2 linked regions of the Paracoccus pantotrophus genome follow. The protein of the gene in region 1 interacts with the protein of each later gene in a pairwise test. Links are inferred from orthologs where the notes say so. Each region holds a gene or a part of one and is shown on either strand. Other genes may lie near its edges.

The links.
Region 2: the proteins of mrdA (region 1) and ESD82_RS05355 interact in binary tests that used the Escherichia coli proteins (3 or more experiments, as listed by UniProt). The link is inferred for Paracoccus pantotrophus from one-to-one orthologs.

Annotation. Positions count from the first base shown.
Region 1 is NZ_CP044423.1:976,588-984,383, reverse strand. What follows is about bases 2,937-5,912. They hold mrdA (penicillin-binding protein 2), read right to left. Parts: upstream 5,409-5,912; coding sequence 3,465-5,408; downstream 2,937-3,464. Other genes in these bases: ESD82_RS04705 (rod shape-determining protein MreD), read right to left, coding at 5,412-5,912; rodA (rod shape-determining protein RodA), read right to left, coding at 2,937-3,461. Outside these bases: ESD82_RS04725 (mannose-1-phosphate guanylyltransferase/mannose-6-phosphate isomerase), read right to left, coding at 1-1,276; ESD82_RS04720 (2-hydroxyacid dehydrogenase), read right to left, coding at 1,394-2,341; more of rodA, read right to left, coding at 2,319-2,936; more of ESD82_RS04705, read right to left, coding at 5,913-5,942; rod shape-determining protein MreC, read right to left, coding at 5,935-6,879; ESD82_RS04695 (rod shape-determining protein), read right to left, coding at 6,893-7,796. UniProt on the Escherichia coli protein: Catalyzes cross-linking of the peptidoglycan cell wall. Responsible for the determination of the rod shape of the cell. Is probably required for lateral peptidoglycan synthesis and maintenance of the correct diameter during lateral and centripetal growth.
Region 2 is NZ_CP044423.1:1,105,956-1,111,493, reverse strand. The notes cover bases 1-3,128. They hold ESD82_RS05355 (penicillin-binding protein 1A), read left to right. Parts: upstream 1-359; coding sequence 360-2,897; downstream 2,898-3,128. Other genes in these bases: prfB (peptide chain release factor 2), read left to right, coding at 2,986-3,128; ESD82_RS05360 (N-acetylmuramoyl-L-alanine amidase), read left to right, coding at 1-289. In the rest of the region: more of prfB, read left to right, coding at 3,129-4,113; ESD82_RS05345 (patatin-like phospholipase family protein), read left to right, coding at 4,360-5,415. UniProt on the Escherichia coli protein: Cell wall formation. Synthesis of cross-linked peptidoglycan from the lipid intermediates.

The sequences.
Region 1 (7,796 bases):
GCGTCACGGTTTCATCCACCGTCACCCGCGCGGTGCCGGAAACCACGATCCAATGCTCCGAGCGGTGGAAATGCGATTGCAGCGACAGCGCGGCGCCGGGATTGACGACGATGCGCTTGACCTGGAAGCGGTCGGCCAGCGCCAGCGTCTCGAACCAGCCCCAGGGGCGGTGGTCGCGCAGGAAATGCTCGGCCTGGCGCGCGCCCTTGGCCTTCAGCGCGCTGACCGCCTTGCGCACCTCCTGCGCGCGGTCCATGCCGGCGACCAGAACGGCATCGTCAGTGGCCACGACCATCACGTCCTGCAGGCCGATGCCCACCACCTCGATCCCCTCGTCCTGCGAGCGCAGCAGCACGTTGTCGCAGTCGATCGCGGTCGAGCGGGCATCGGTCACGGCGCCGCGTTCGGCCGGCGCGGCATCCTGGATCTCGCGCCAGACCGCGTCCCAGCCGCCAAGATCCGACCAATGGCCCGAATAGCGCACGACCGACAGGTTGTCGGCCTTCTCCAGCACCGCATAATCCACCGACAGGTCGGGCAGCCGGTCCCAGGGTTCGGGCGCAAGCCGCAGGAAGCCCAGATCCATGCGCGCCTCGGTCAGCGCCGCCTGCACGGGGGCAAGATAGTCGGGCGCATGGGCCTTGAAGGCGTCGACCATGGTGCGGGCGGCGAAGAGGAAGATGCCGGCGTTCCACAGGAAATTGCCCTGCGCGATCATCCGCGCCGCATTCGCCGCGTCGGGCTTTTCGACGAAGCGTTTCAGCACCAGCGGGGCTTCGCCGCCGCTGTCGGTCCCGCCCTCGGCCTCCATGTAGCCATAGCCGGTCTCGGGGCGGGTGGGGGTGATGCCGAAGGTGACGATGCGGCCGGCCCGCGCGGCGGGCAGGCCCAGATCAACGGCGCGGCCGAAAGCCTCGGCATCCGGCACGACATGGTCCGAAGGCGCGACCAGCAGCAGCGCATCGGGGTCTTTTTCGGCGGCGGCCAGCGCGGCGGCCAGGATCGCCGGGGCGGTGTTGCGGCCGGCGGGCTCGATCAGGATGGCCGAGGGCACGATGCCGATCTGGTCCAGCTGTTCGGCGACGATAAAGCGGAAATCCGCATTGGTCATCACCAGCGGCGCGCCGTAGCGCGGTCCCGACAGGCGGCGGGCCGAGGCCTGGAACAGGCTTTCCTCGCCGACCAGCGGGGCGAATTGCTTGGGAAAGCTCTTGCGCGAGACGGGCCAGAGCCGGGTGCCGGAGCCGCCGGCCAGCAGAACGGGGGTGATCGTCATCGAAATCGCTCCATCGGCCTTGGGCCGTTACCTTCGGCCCCCTTATCCGCCGGGTTCCTTTCGCGTGCAAGTTGCGCAAAACGGCAGGATTGCCGGCCTGCTGCCCGAAACAGCCGCTCAATAGCCGCGCACCCGGTCCACCAGGTGCAGAAGCGGCGCGCCCTGCATGGCACGGCGCAGGTTCTCGGCCACCACCGGGGCGGCGCTGGCGGGCCGTGTCTCAGCCGCGACATGGGGGGTGACGGTGACGCCGGGATGGCGCCAGAACGGATGGTCGGGCGGCAGCGGCTCCTGCCGGAATACGTCCAGAACCGCATGGCCCGGCCGGCCGCGGTCCAGTGCCGCCAGCAGGGCCGCCTCGTCGATTAGCGTGCCGCGCCCGGCATTGATGACCGTCGCGCCCGGCGGCAGCAGGGCCAGCCGCTCGGCATCCAGCAGGTTGCGCGTCCCGGCCGTGTCGGGCAGCAGGCAGATCAGGATCTCGGCCCTGCCCAGGGCCTGGGGCAGGGCGTCGCCCGCCAGCACCTCGATCCCCGGCACCGGGCGGCCCGATTGCGACCAGCCGGCGACGCGGAAGCCCAGCCCCGCCAGCGCCAAGGCCACCGCCCGGCCCAGCTCGCCCATGCCCAGCACCGTCACGCCGCGCCCCTGCGCCAGGGGCGGGGTCAGCCGGTTGCGCCAGGCGCCGTCCTGGGCAAAGCGGTCCATGCCCAGATGCGTCCGCAGCGCCCAGCCGGTGCAATATTCCACCATGCCCTGCGCCAGCCCCGGATCGACCATGCGGCAGAGCGGCTGGGTCAGCGTGGGATTGGTCACGATGCGCTCGACCCCGGCCCAGAGGCTTTGGATCACGCGGGCGCGGGTGAAGGGGGTGAAGTCCAGCGCCTGCCCGTTCTCGGGATAGCCGGGCGCATAGATCAGCGCGTCGAAGCCCGCCGGATCGCCGTCGCGGCACAGCTCCATCTCGGGGCAGGCCGCGCGCAGGGCGGGGGACCAGGCATCCCACAGATGTGCGGGGGCGGCGAACAGCACCCGCATCCCCTCAGCCCCGCGGCCGGTGGACATGGGCCGATTGCACGATGCCGAAAGCCATCAGCAGGATCATCAGCGAGGTTCCTCCGTAACTGACCAGCGGCAGGGGCGAGCCCTTGGCCGGCAACATGCCCATCACCGTCGCCATGTTGATGGAAAAGTAAAGGAAGAACGTCCCGGCGATGCCGATGGTCATGAGGCTGGCGAAGCGGTCGCGGTTGGTCAGCGCCGAATACAGGCAGAAGCCCAGGATCAGCACGTAAAGCATCAGCAGCGATCCCGCGCCGACAAAGCCGAATTCCTCGGCCAGCGAGGTGAAGATGAAATCGGTGTGCTTCTCGGGCAGGAAGTTCAGCCGCGACTGCGTGCCCTGCATGAAGCCGCGCCCCGACCAGCCGCCAGATCCCAGCGCGATCTGCGCCTGGGCGATGTTATAGCCCGCGCCCAAGGGGTCCGATCCGGGGTCGAGGAAGGTGTCGATGCGACGGAACTGGTAGTCGTGCAGCAATTGCCAGTCGGTGCCGCGGCTTTCCATCACCGCGGTGATACCGGCCACGACGATGGCGATGACGCCGGCGAAATACCACAGGCTGACGCCGGCTGCGAACATGACGATGCCGCCGCCTGCGATCAGCATGATCGAGGTGCCCAGGTCGGGCTGCATCAGCACCAGCCCCGTCGGCAGCAGGATCAGCACCACCGGCACCAGCACCCAGAACGGGCGCGAGACCTTTTCCACCGGCAGCCAGTCGTAATAGGCCGCCAGCGTCAGCACGAAGGCGACCTTGGTCAGCTCCGAGGGCTGGATGCGGATCGGCCCCAGCACCAGCCAGCGCTGCGCGCCCATGCCGACATGGCCCATCACCTCGACCAGCACCAGCAGGCCGACGCAGATCACGTAGGAGGCCACCGAGATCGAGCGCCAGAACCAGATCGGCACGAAGGCCAGCGCGAACATCAGCACCATGCCGACGGCGAAGCGTTCCATCTGCGGGCCGGCCCATCGGTCGATGTCGCCGCCCGAGACGGAATAGAGCATCAGGAAGCCGATGCAGCTGACCGCGGTGACCAGGAAGACCAGGGGCCAGTTCAGATACAGGATCTTGCGCCAGCCGGTCGGCACCTGCGCGACGTGATAGTCCAGATAGCTCATGGCTCAGGCCCTTGCGCGTCCCTCGCCCTTGCGGGCCGAGGGGGTCAGGTTCAGGCGCGACCACATTTCCTGCACCTTGGCGCGCTCGGATTCGGGATAAGCGGTCAGCGGCGGCAGGCCGTCCGCCAGCGCATAAAGCAGGATGTCGCGGGCGATGGGGGCCGCCACCGCACCGCCGCCGCCGCCATGCTCGACCACGACCGAGACCGCATAGCGGGGCATCTCGTAGGGCGCGAAGCAGACGAACAGCGCATGGTCGCGCCGGTTCCAGGGCAGCTGGTCGTTCGAGATCACGCCGCGGGCGCGTTCGGCGGCGGTGATGTTGCGCACCTGGCTGGTGCCGGTCTTGCCGGCCATCTGCCATTCCGGCGCCAGGATGCGCGAGCGGCGGGCGGTGCCGCGGGGCGCGTTCATCACCGCGTCCATGCCCGCCCGCGCCGTGCGCAGGTTCAGCGGGTTGATGTCCAGTTCCGGCCATTCCGGCACCGGCTCGGCCACGCCGTCGATGGCGCGCACCAGCCGCGGCGCCACCGCGCGCCCCGTCGCCACCCGCGCCGTCATCACCGCCAGCTGCAACGGCGAGGCCAGGACATAGCCCTGGCCGATCGAGGCGTTGAGCGAATCGCCCACCTGCCATTCCTGGTCGTAGCGCGCCTTCTTCCAGGCCCGGTCGGGCGCGATGCCCTCGGCAATGGCGGACATGGGCAGGTCGTGGCGCACGCCGATCCCCAGCTTGCGCGCCATGGCGGCGATGCGGTCGATGCCGACGCGCTGCGCCAGTTCGTAGTAATAGACGTCGCAGGAATGTTCGAGGCTGCGCAGCGCATCGACCATGCCGTGCCCGCCCCGGCTCCAGCAGTGGAAGCGCCGCCCGGCGACCTGGGTATAGCCGGGGCAATAGAAGCGCGAACCGGCGTTGATGACCCCGGCCTCGAGCCCTGCGAGCAGCGTCACCATCTTGAAGGTCGAGCCGGGCGGATAGACACCCTGCACCGTCTTGTCGGCCAGCGGGCGGTGGTCATGTTCCATCAGCGCGCGATAGTCCGGGCCCGAGATGCCGCGCACGAACTTGTTCGGATCGAAGACCGGCGAGGAGGAAATCGCCAGGATGTCGCCGTTGGTCACGTCGATCACCACCGCCGCGGCGCTTTCGCTGCCCAGCCGCTGGGTGGCGAAATTCTGCAACCCCGCGTCCAGCGTGGTCTGCACCGTGGCGCCCTGCTGCCCCTCTTGCCGCGACAGCTCGCGCATCTCGCGCCCGGCGCTGTTCACCTCGACCCGGCGCGAGCCGGCCTTGCCGCGTAGCGCCTCTTCCAGCTTGGCCTCCATGCCGACCTTGCCCAGCTGGAACTCGGGCAGGCGCAGCACCGGGTCGGGATCCTCGATCTTCGAGAGGTCGTAATCCGAGACCGGGCCGACATAGCCCAGCACATGCGCGAAATCGCCGGCGCGCGGATAGCTGCGCGACAGCCCCGCCTCGGGCGTCACGCCGGGCAGGGCCGGGGCATTGAGCGCGATCGAGGAAAACTCGTCCCAGGTCAGGCGGTCGGCCACCAGCACCGGGGTCACGGCGCTGCGCCTGTGGATCTCGGCCAGGATCTCGGCGGCCTGGCGGTCGCTCATCGGGATAATGTGGCGCAGCCGGGCGATCACGGCCGAGACATCGCCCGCCTCCTCGCGGGTCAGGGTGACGCGATAGTTCTGTTCGTTGCCGGCGATGATGGTGCCGTTGCGGTCCAGGATCAGCCCGCGCGCCGGCGGCAGCAGCCGGATCTTGATCGAGTTGCCGTCCGACAGCATCCGGTATTCGTCGGCATGTTCCACCTGCATCGAGCGCAGCTTCAGCCCCAGGACCGACACCACCGCCGCCTGGATCGTCCCCAGCATCAGCACCCGGCGGGTGATGAGCCGGCTGCTTTCGGCGATTTCGCGTTCCGATTTGCGCATGGCTCAGCGATGCCTCGTGTCTCGTTCGGCGCGGCCGCGCGGCAGGCCAAGCGCCCAGCCGGCAAGGCCCGCGACCAGCGGATAGGCGGCGATCGTGGCGATGAATTGCAAGATCACCTGCCCGAACGGGGGAAGGGGCAGGAAAAATACCGCCAGCAATACGCGGTTTGCCACCATCATCAGCGCCAGGAGCGTCGCCACCCGCAGCCATTCAACCATGAAAGGCAGTTCGCGCCAATGCGGCTCGCGCTTTCTTGCGGCCTCGGTGACGATGACGGCCAGGGCGGCGCCCAGGCCGATGGGGCGCATCAGCAGGATGTCCTCGATCAGGAACAGCGCGGCGATGGTCGCGACCGGCACCTGTTCGGGACGGCGCAGCACCCAGACCAGCACCAGGCACAGCGCCAGGTCCGGCCCCGGCCAACCGATGCGGCCCGGCGCCAGCGGCAGAAGCCGCCAGAACAGGATCGCCAGGAACAGCGCCACGAACAGCGCCTGCCCCAGGAACCGGCGGCGGCGGGCGGGATCAATCATCCCCGGCCCCGGCTGCGGCCTCGGAATTCTCGCCGGCCGCCTGCATGTCGGCCAAGGGCGGCAGGGGCGGGCCGATGAAATCCGCCGGCGGCGGTGGGATCAGCAGCCCGGTATCGGAAAGCTGCTCGGCCGGGTGGCTGCGCAGCACGCGCAGGAATTCCAGCCGGCCATAATCGGCGGCCAACCGCACCCGCAGCCGGCCGTCGCTGGCCAACGCCACCTGGCCGACCGGCAGGCCCGGCGGGAACACCCCCCCGTCGCCCGAGCTGATCACCCGGTCGCCGGGGCGCAGGTTTTCCGGGCTTTCGATGAAGTCCAGCGCCGGCAGGGCGGTGTTGTCCCCGGTCAGCAGCGCATGCTGGCCCGAGGGCAGGATCGTCACCGGGATGCGGCTGGAGGGATCGGTCAGCAGCATGACCCGGCTGGTGGTCTGCCCCACGCCCGAGATGCGCCCCACGAGCCCCAGCCCGTCCATCGTCGCCCAGCCGTCCAGGATGCCGTCGCGCGCGCCGACGTTCAGCAGCACCGACTGGCGAAAGGCCGTGCCGCTGTCGGTCAGCACCACGCCCGAGACCGAGGTCAGCGCGGGGTCGATCCTGACATTGTTCTGCGCCAGAAGCTTGGCGTTTTCCTGTTCCAGCTGCACGGCCGCCTCTTTCCAGGCCGCCATCTTCTGCAGCTCGCGCCGCAATTCCTGGTTCTGCTCGTAGAGCCGGGCATAGGACTGGAAACCCGAGACCATGCGCGACAGCTTCGTCACCGGCGCCATCACCCAGTCGAAACTGGGCACGAAACGGTCGATGAAGGCGGCGCGCATGCGCTCGGCGCGCGGGCTGTCGATCTGCCAGAACAGGAACACCGCCAGCAGCACCAGCACCAGCAGCGAAACCAGGATGCGGCGGACCGGAGCCGCGTAATCAGGGCCCTTGCGCGCCATGGGCCAAACCCGCTCAGCTGTCGTAATCGATCACGTGGCGCAGTTGCTTTTCGAATTCAAGGGCCTTGCCGGTGCCCAGGGCCACGCAGCTCATCGGCTGGTCGGCCAGGCTGATCATCAGCCCGGTCTGCTCGCGCAGCGCCAGGTCCAGCTCGCCCAGCATGGCGCCGCCGCCGGTCAGCATGACGCCGCGGTCCACGATGTCGGCGGCGAGGTCGGGCGGCGTCGCCTCCAGCGCCACCATCACCGATTCGCAGATCTGCTGCACCGGCTCGGCCAGGGCCTCGGCGACCATGGCCTGGGTGATCTCCATCTCTTTCGGGATGCCGTTCAAGAGGTCGCGGCCGCGCACCATGATCGCGGCGCCGCGCCCGTCGTCGGGCATGCGGGCGGTGCCGATCTGGGTCTTGATGCGCTCGGCCGTCGATTCGCCGATCAGCAGGTTGTGGCTGCGGCGCAGGTAGTTGATCAGCGCGTCATCCATCCGGTCGCCGCCGATGCGGACCGAGCGGGCATAGACCACGTCGCCCAGCGACAGCACCGCAACCTCGGTGGTGCCGCCGCCGATGTCGACGACCATGCTGCCGGTCGGCTCGGTGATCGGCATGCCGGCGCCGATGGCGGCCGCGATCGGCTCGGCGATCAGCCCGGCGCGGCGCGCGCCGGCCGAAAGCACCGACTGGCGGATGGCGCGCTTCTCGACCGGGGTGGCGCCATGCGGCACGCAGATGATGACCTTGGGCTTCGAGAAGGTGGTGCGCTTGAACACCTTCTTGATGAAATGCTTGATCATTTCCTCGGCGCTGTCGAAATCGGCGATGACCCCCTCGCGCATCGGCCGGATCGCCTCGATGCTGCCCGGCGTGCGGCCCAGCATCAGCTTGGCGTCCTCGCCCACCGCCAGCACCTGTTTCTTG
Region 2 (5,538 bases), 130 kb from region 1 along the record:
GACCGAGACGCATCCGCGCTCGGAAGCCTTTGCCAAATTCGCAGTCTCCGAACTGAACCGGGCGGGCATCGCCATGCATCGCCGGCCGGTGCGCGGCGCGGCATTTTCGGTGCTGAAATCGCCCGACATCCCCTCGGTGCTGGTCGAGCTGGGCTTCCTGACCGATCCGGGCGACCGCGCCAACCTGTTCGACCCCGAATGGCGCGCGCAGACCGCCCAGGCGCTGGCGCAGGCCATCGGGCTTTGGGCGCAGGACGATGCCGCCCGCGCCGCCCTGCTGCGCAAGTAGCGCAAGGTTGCTTTGACGGGCGCGGCCTCGCTGTCTATAGAGGCGCAGGTTATCCCCAGAGGCTTGCCCATTGCTGCGCTTCCTGCTGTCTTTCATCGGTGCGATCTTTTCCTGGCTCGTGACCGCGGTCTTCTTCATCGCCCTGACGGTCGGGGCGGTGTTCTGGATGTATTCGCGCGACCTGCCCAGCCATGAACAATTGGCGCAATACGCGCCCAAGACCATCAGCCGGATCTATTCCGCCGAAGGGCGGCTGATCGACGAGTTCGCCGAGGAACGCCGCATCTTCGTGCCCATCGACGAGATCCCGCCGCTGGTGAAGCAGGCCTTCATCAGCGCCGAGGACAAGCATTTCTACAGCCATCACGGCTTCGACCCGATGGGCATGGGCAAGGCGGCGCTGGATGCGATCAGTTCGGGCGGGCGCAACCTGCGCGGCGCCTCGACCATCACCCAGCAGGTGATGAAGAACTTCCTGCTGTCCAGCGACCGCAGCATCGAGCGCAAGATCAAGGAGCTGATCCTGGCCACCCGGCTGGAATCGACGCTGAGCAAGGACCAGATCCTTGAGCTTTACCTCAACGAGATCTTCCTGGGCCAGAACAGCTTCGGCGTGGCCGCGGCGGCGCAAAGCTATTTCAACAAGCCGCTGACCGAACTCGCGCCGCATGAGGCGGCGACGCTGGCCGCCATGCCCAAGGCGCCGGGCCGCTATCACCCGGTCCGCGCCAGAGAGGCGCTGACCGAGCGGCGCGACTATGTGCTGCGCGAGATGTGGCAGAACGGCTATATCGACCAGGCCACCTACGAGGCCGAGGCCAGGCAGTCGCTGCGTTCGGTGCAGAACGGCGATTTCCCCGCCTTCCAGCAGCAATTGCCGCCGCGCGACTATTTCACCGACGAGATCCGCCGCCAGCTTTCGGCGCAATTCGGCGCCGAGGAGTTCTTCGGCGGCGGGCTGGCGATCCGGGCGACGGTCGATCCCAAGCTGCAACAGGTCGCCGCGCATGCGCTGCAGCAGGCGCTGGAGAAATACGACCGCGGTCGCGGCGTCTGGCGCGGCACCCGGCTTACGATCCCGGCCGAGCAGCTGGGCGACGAGCAGGCATGGCGCGCCGCGCTCTCCGATGCCGCCGTGCCGCGCGACATCGAGGGCTGGTTCCCGGCCGTGGTGCTGGCGCTGGGAGAGAGCGACGCCACCATCGGCATCGAGGACCAGGAAGGTACGGCGACAATCCCGGCCAAGGACGTGCAATGGGCCAGGAAGCGGCGCGCCGACGGCACGCTGGCGCCCAAGGCCCAGGTGGCCTCGGACCTGCTGGATGTGGGCGACGTGGTGCTGGTGCGTCGCATGACCAGCGACAGCGACGGCAGCTTCATCCGCTGGACCCTGCGCCAGGTGCCCGAGGTGCAGGGCGGCTTCATGGCCATGGACGTGAACACCGGCCGGGTCATCGCCATGCAGGGCGGCTTTTCCTATCAAAGCTCGGTCTTCAACCGCGCCACCCAGGCGCAGCGCCAGCCGGGCTCCAGCTTCAAGCCCTTCGTCTATGCGGCGGCACTGGATTCGGGCTTCAACCCGGCGACCATCGTGGTTGACGAGCCGATCACCGTGAACACGCCGCAGGGGCTGTGGACGCCCAAGAACGCCAGCGGCAAGTTCTACGGCCCGACACCGATGCGCACCGGGATCGAGCAGTCCCGCAACCTGATGACCATCCGCATCGCCCAGGGCATCGGCATGGATACGGTGGCGAAATATGCCGAGAAATTCGGCGTCTACGACCATCTCGGCCATTTCCTGGCGAACAGCCTCGGCGCACAGGAAACGACGCTGTTCAAGATGGTCGCCGCCTATGCCATGTTCGCCAATGGCGGCGAGCGGGTGGAACCCACGCTGGTCGACCGCGTGCAGGACCGCCGCGGCCGCACCATCTATCGCCACGACCGCCGCGACTGCGTGACCTGCGGCCAGCCGACCCTGCCCGCCGGCGCCGCGCCCGAGATCCGTTCGAACCGCGAGCGGGTGATGGACGCGATCACCGCCTATCAGCTGACCTCGATGCTTGAGGGCGTGGTGAAACGCGGCTCGGGGCGCGGGGTGAACCTGCCGGTGCCGGTCGCCGGCAAGACCGGCACAACCAACGATGCCAAGGACGTGTGGTTCATCGGCTTTACCTCGAACATCGTTGCCGGCTGCTACCTGGGCTATGACCAGCCGCGCACGCTGGGCGCCAACGCCTATGGCGGAACGCTTTGCGTGCCGGTCTTCAACGAGTTCATGCAGGAGGCGGTCAAGGAATTCGGCGGCACCGCCTTCAAGGTTCCGCCGGGCGGGCATTTCGTCAATATCGACCGCTTCAGCGGCGCGATCCTGGGCCCGGATGCCAAGGGCGACAACGTCATCGCCGAATATTTCCGCGACGGCCAGGATCTGACCGGGCTGGTGCTGGTCGACGGTGGCTTCGGCCGCGCCGATCCGGGCACCTTGCCGCTGTTCACCCAGGGCCGCGACGGCGGCCAGGCGGTGACGACCTCGACCGGCAAGAAGAAGGTGATCCCGAAAAAGGCCGATTTCGGCACCCTGTCCTCGGGCGGGCTGTATTGAAGGCGCTTTGCCGGGCGGGTGCTTGCCGCCGCCCGCCGCCCGCGCTATTTGTCCTGCCCTGACCGAAATCCGAACCCAGAGAGTGCCCATGCGCGCCGAAACCCAAGCCACCATCGAGGCGATCCGCAAATCGCTGAAACTGCTCGGCCAGCGCATGGACTGGGAAACCGCGCCGCACCGGCTGGAAGAGCTGAACGCCATGATCGAGGCGGGCGACATCTGGTCCGACCCGGCCCGCGCCCAGAAATTGATGCGCGACCGGCAGATGCTGTCCGACGCGGTCGAGACCTATCGCCGCATCGACACCGAGCTCAAGGACAATGCCGAGCTGATCGAACTGGGCGAGGCCGAGGGCGATGCCGAGATCGTCGCCGATGCCGAGGGCGCGCTGAAGTCGCTGGCCGAACTCGCGGCGCAGAAGGAACTGGAGGCGCTGCTGAACGGCGAAGCCGACGGCAACGACACCTTCCTGGAGATCAATGCCGGCGCCGGCGGCACGGAAAGCGCCGACTGGGCCAGCATGCTCGCGCGCATGTATGTCCGCTGGGCCGAGAAGAAGGGCTATAATGTCGAGCTTCTGTCCGAGACGCCGGGCGAGGAGGCGGGCATCCGTTCCGCCGCCTACAAGATCTCGGGGCCGAACGCCTATGGCTGGCTGAAGTCGGAATCGGGCGTGCATCGGCTGGTGCGCATCTCGCCCTATGATTCGGCGGCGCGGCGGCATACCTCGTTTTCCTCGGTCTGGGTCTATCCGGTGGTGGATGACAATATCGAGATCACCATCCCCGACAATGAGATCAGGATCGACACCTATCGGTCGTCCGGCGCGGGGGGGCAGCACGTCAACACCACCGATTCGGCGGTGCGCATCACCCACTTGCCGACCGGCATCGTCGTGACCAGCTCGGAAAAATCGCAGCACCAGAACCGCGCCAACGCCATGGCGGCGCTGAAGGCGCGGCTGTATCAGCTGGAACTGGACAAGCGCAATGCCGCGATCAACGCCCAGCACGAGGCCAAGGGCGATGCCGGCTGGGGCAACCAGATCCGCTCATACGTGCTGCATCCCTATCAGATGGTGAAGGATCTGCGCACCGGGCACGAGACCTCGGACACGCAGGGCGTGCTGGACGGCGACCTGGATGCCTTCATGGCCGCGACGCTGGCGCTGGACGTGGCGGGCAAGAGCCGGGCCGAGGCGCAGGCCGAGGACTGATCCGCCGCGCCCGTTGCGCGGCCGCATGAGTATTGGGGAAACGGTGAAACAGGCGCCGCGCGGGTGCGGGGCGCTGTACGAGCGTCTTCTCTGTTCCTCAAATACCCATGCACGGGCGACGCTGACACGGCCGCATGGGTATTTGGGGAACGAAGAAATGCGCAGAGGCCGGGCGCGGGGTGCGGGGTTTTGTGTCGCGTGGCGCCGGGTTAGCCTGCGGGCGGTCTGGATCGACAGGGGCGCGGCATGGACGTGAAGCGGATCAATCTGGCGCTGCAGGGCGGCGGTGCGCATGGCGCATTCGCCTGGGGCGTGCTGGACCGGTTGCTGGACGAGCCGGACATCGAGATCCGCGGCATCAGCGGCACCTCGGCCGGGGCGCTGAACGGGGCGGCCCTGGCGGCGGGCCTGTCCTGCGGGCCGGGCCGGCGCGGGCGCGAGGCGGCGCGGCAGAACCTGGCCCATATCTGGTCGCAGGTGGGGCAGGTCAGCGACAATTCGGTGGTGCGCTGGCTGCATTCCATGTTCCCGGTGCCGCGCGCCTGGCAGCGGCTGACCGAGCTTTTCTCGCCCGTGGCATGGATGGAATCGCTGACGCGAGTGTTCAGCCCCTATGATTCGGGGCCGTTCTATACCAACCCGCTGGCCGCCATCCTGCGCGAGATGCCGCATCCCCGGTTGGGGCGCGAGGAGGGGCCGGCGCTTTTCGTTACTGCGACCAATGTGCGCACCGGGCTGGTGCGGGTCTTTGGCGGGGCCGAGGTGACGGTCGAGACGGTGCTGGCCTCGGCCTGCCTGCCCGAGCTGTTCCGCGCCGTCGAGATCGACGATCCGCTGACCGGAAGGCGCGAGGCCTATTGGGACGGCGGCTATTCCGGCAACCCGGCGCTGTTCCCGCTGTATCGCGGCGACCTGCCGCGCGACATCGTCATCGTCAACATCAACCCGATGCTGCGCGAGGCGATCCCCAAGACCCCGGCCGCGATCCAGGACCGGGTGAATGAGATCAGCTTCAACGCGGCGCTTCTGGCCGAGCTGCGGGCGATCAATTTCGTCAAGCGGCTGCATGCCGAGGAGCGGCTGACCGGGCGGCCGATGAAGAACGTGCTGCTGCATGCGATCATGGACGAGGATCTGATGAACTCGCTGAGCGCCCGGACCAAGCTGCTGCCGAATCCCGGCCTGTTGCAGCGCATGCATGATGCCGGGGTCGAGGCCGCCGAGCGATTCCTGGACAAGGATGCGGCCAATATCGGCGCACGTGATTCCTATGACCTGGCGCAGCTTTTCGGCCGCCGATAGCCCGGCATCGGTGCCGGTCGACCGCGGATATGCGGGCACGATCCTTGCCATCGTCGGGAAATCTGGGTGAGAGGCTGGACAGCGACCCAAGCGGGACTCGTTACGGCTGCTTCCTTCCGGACC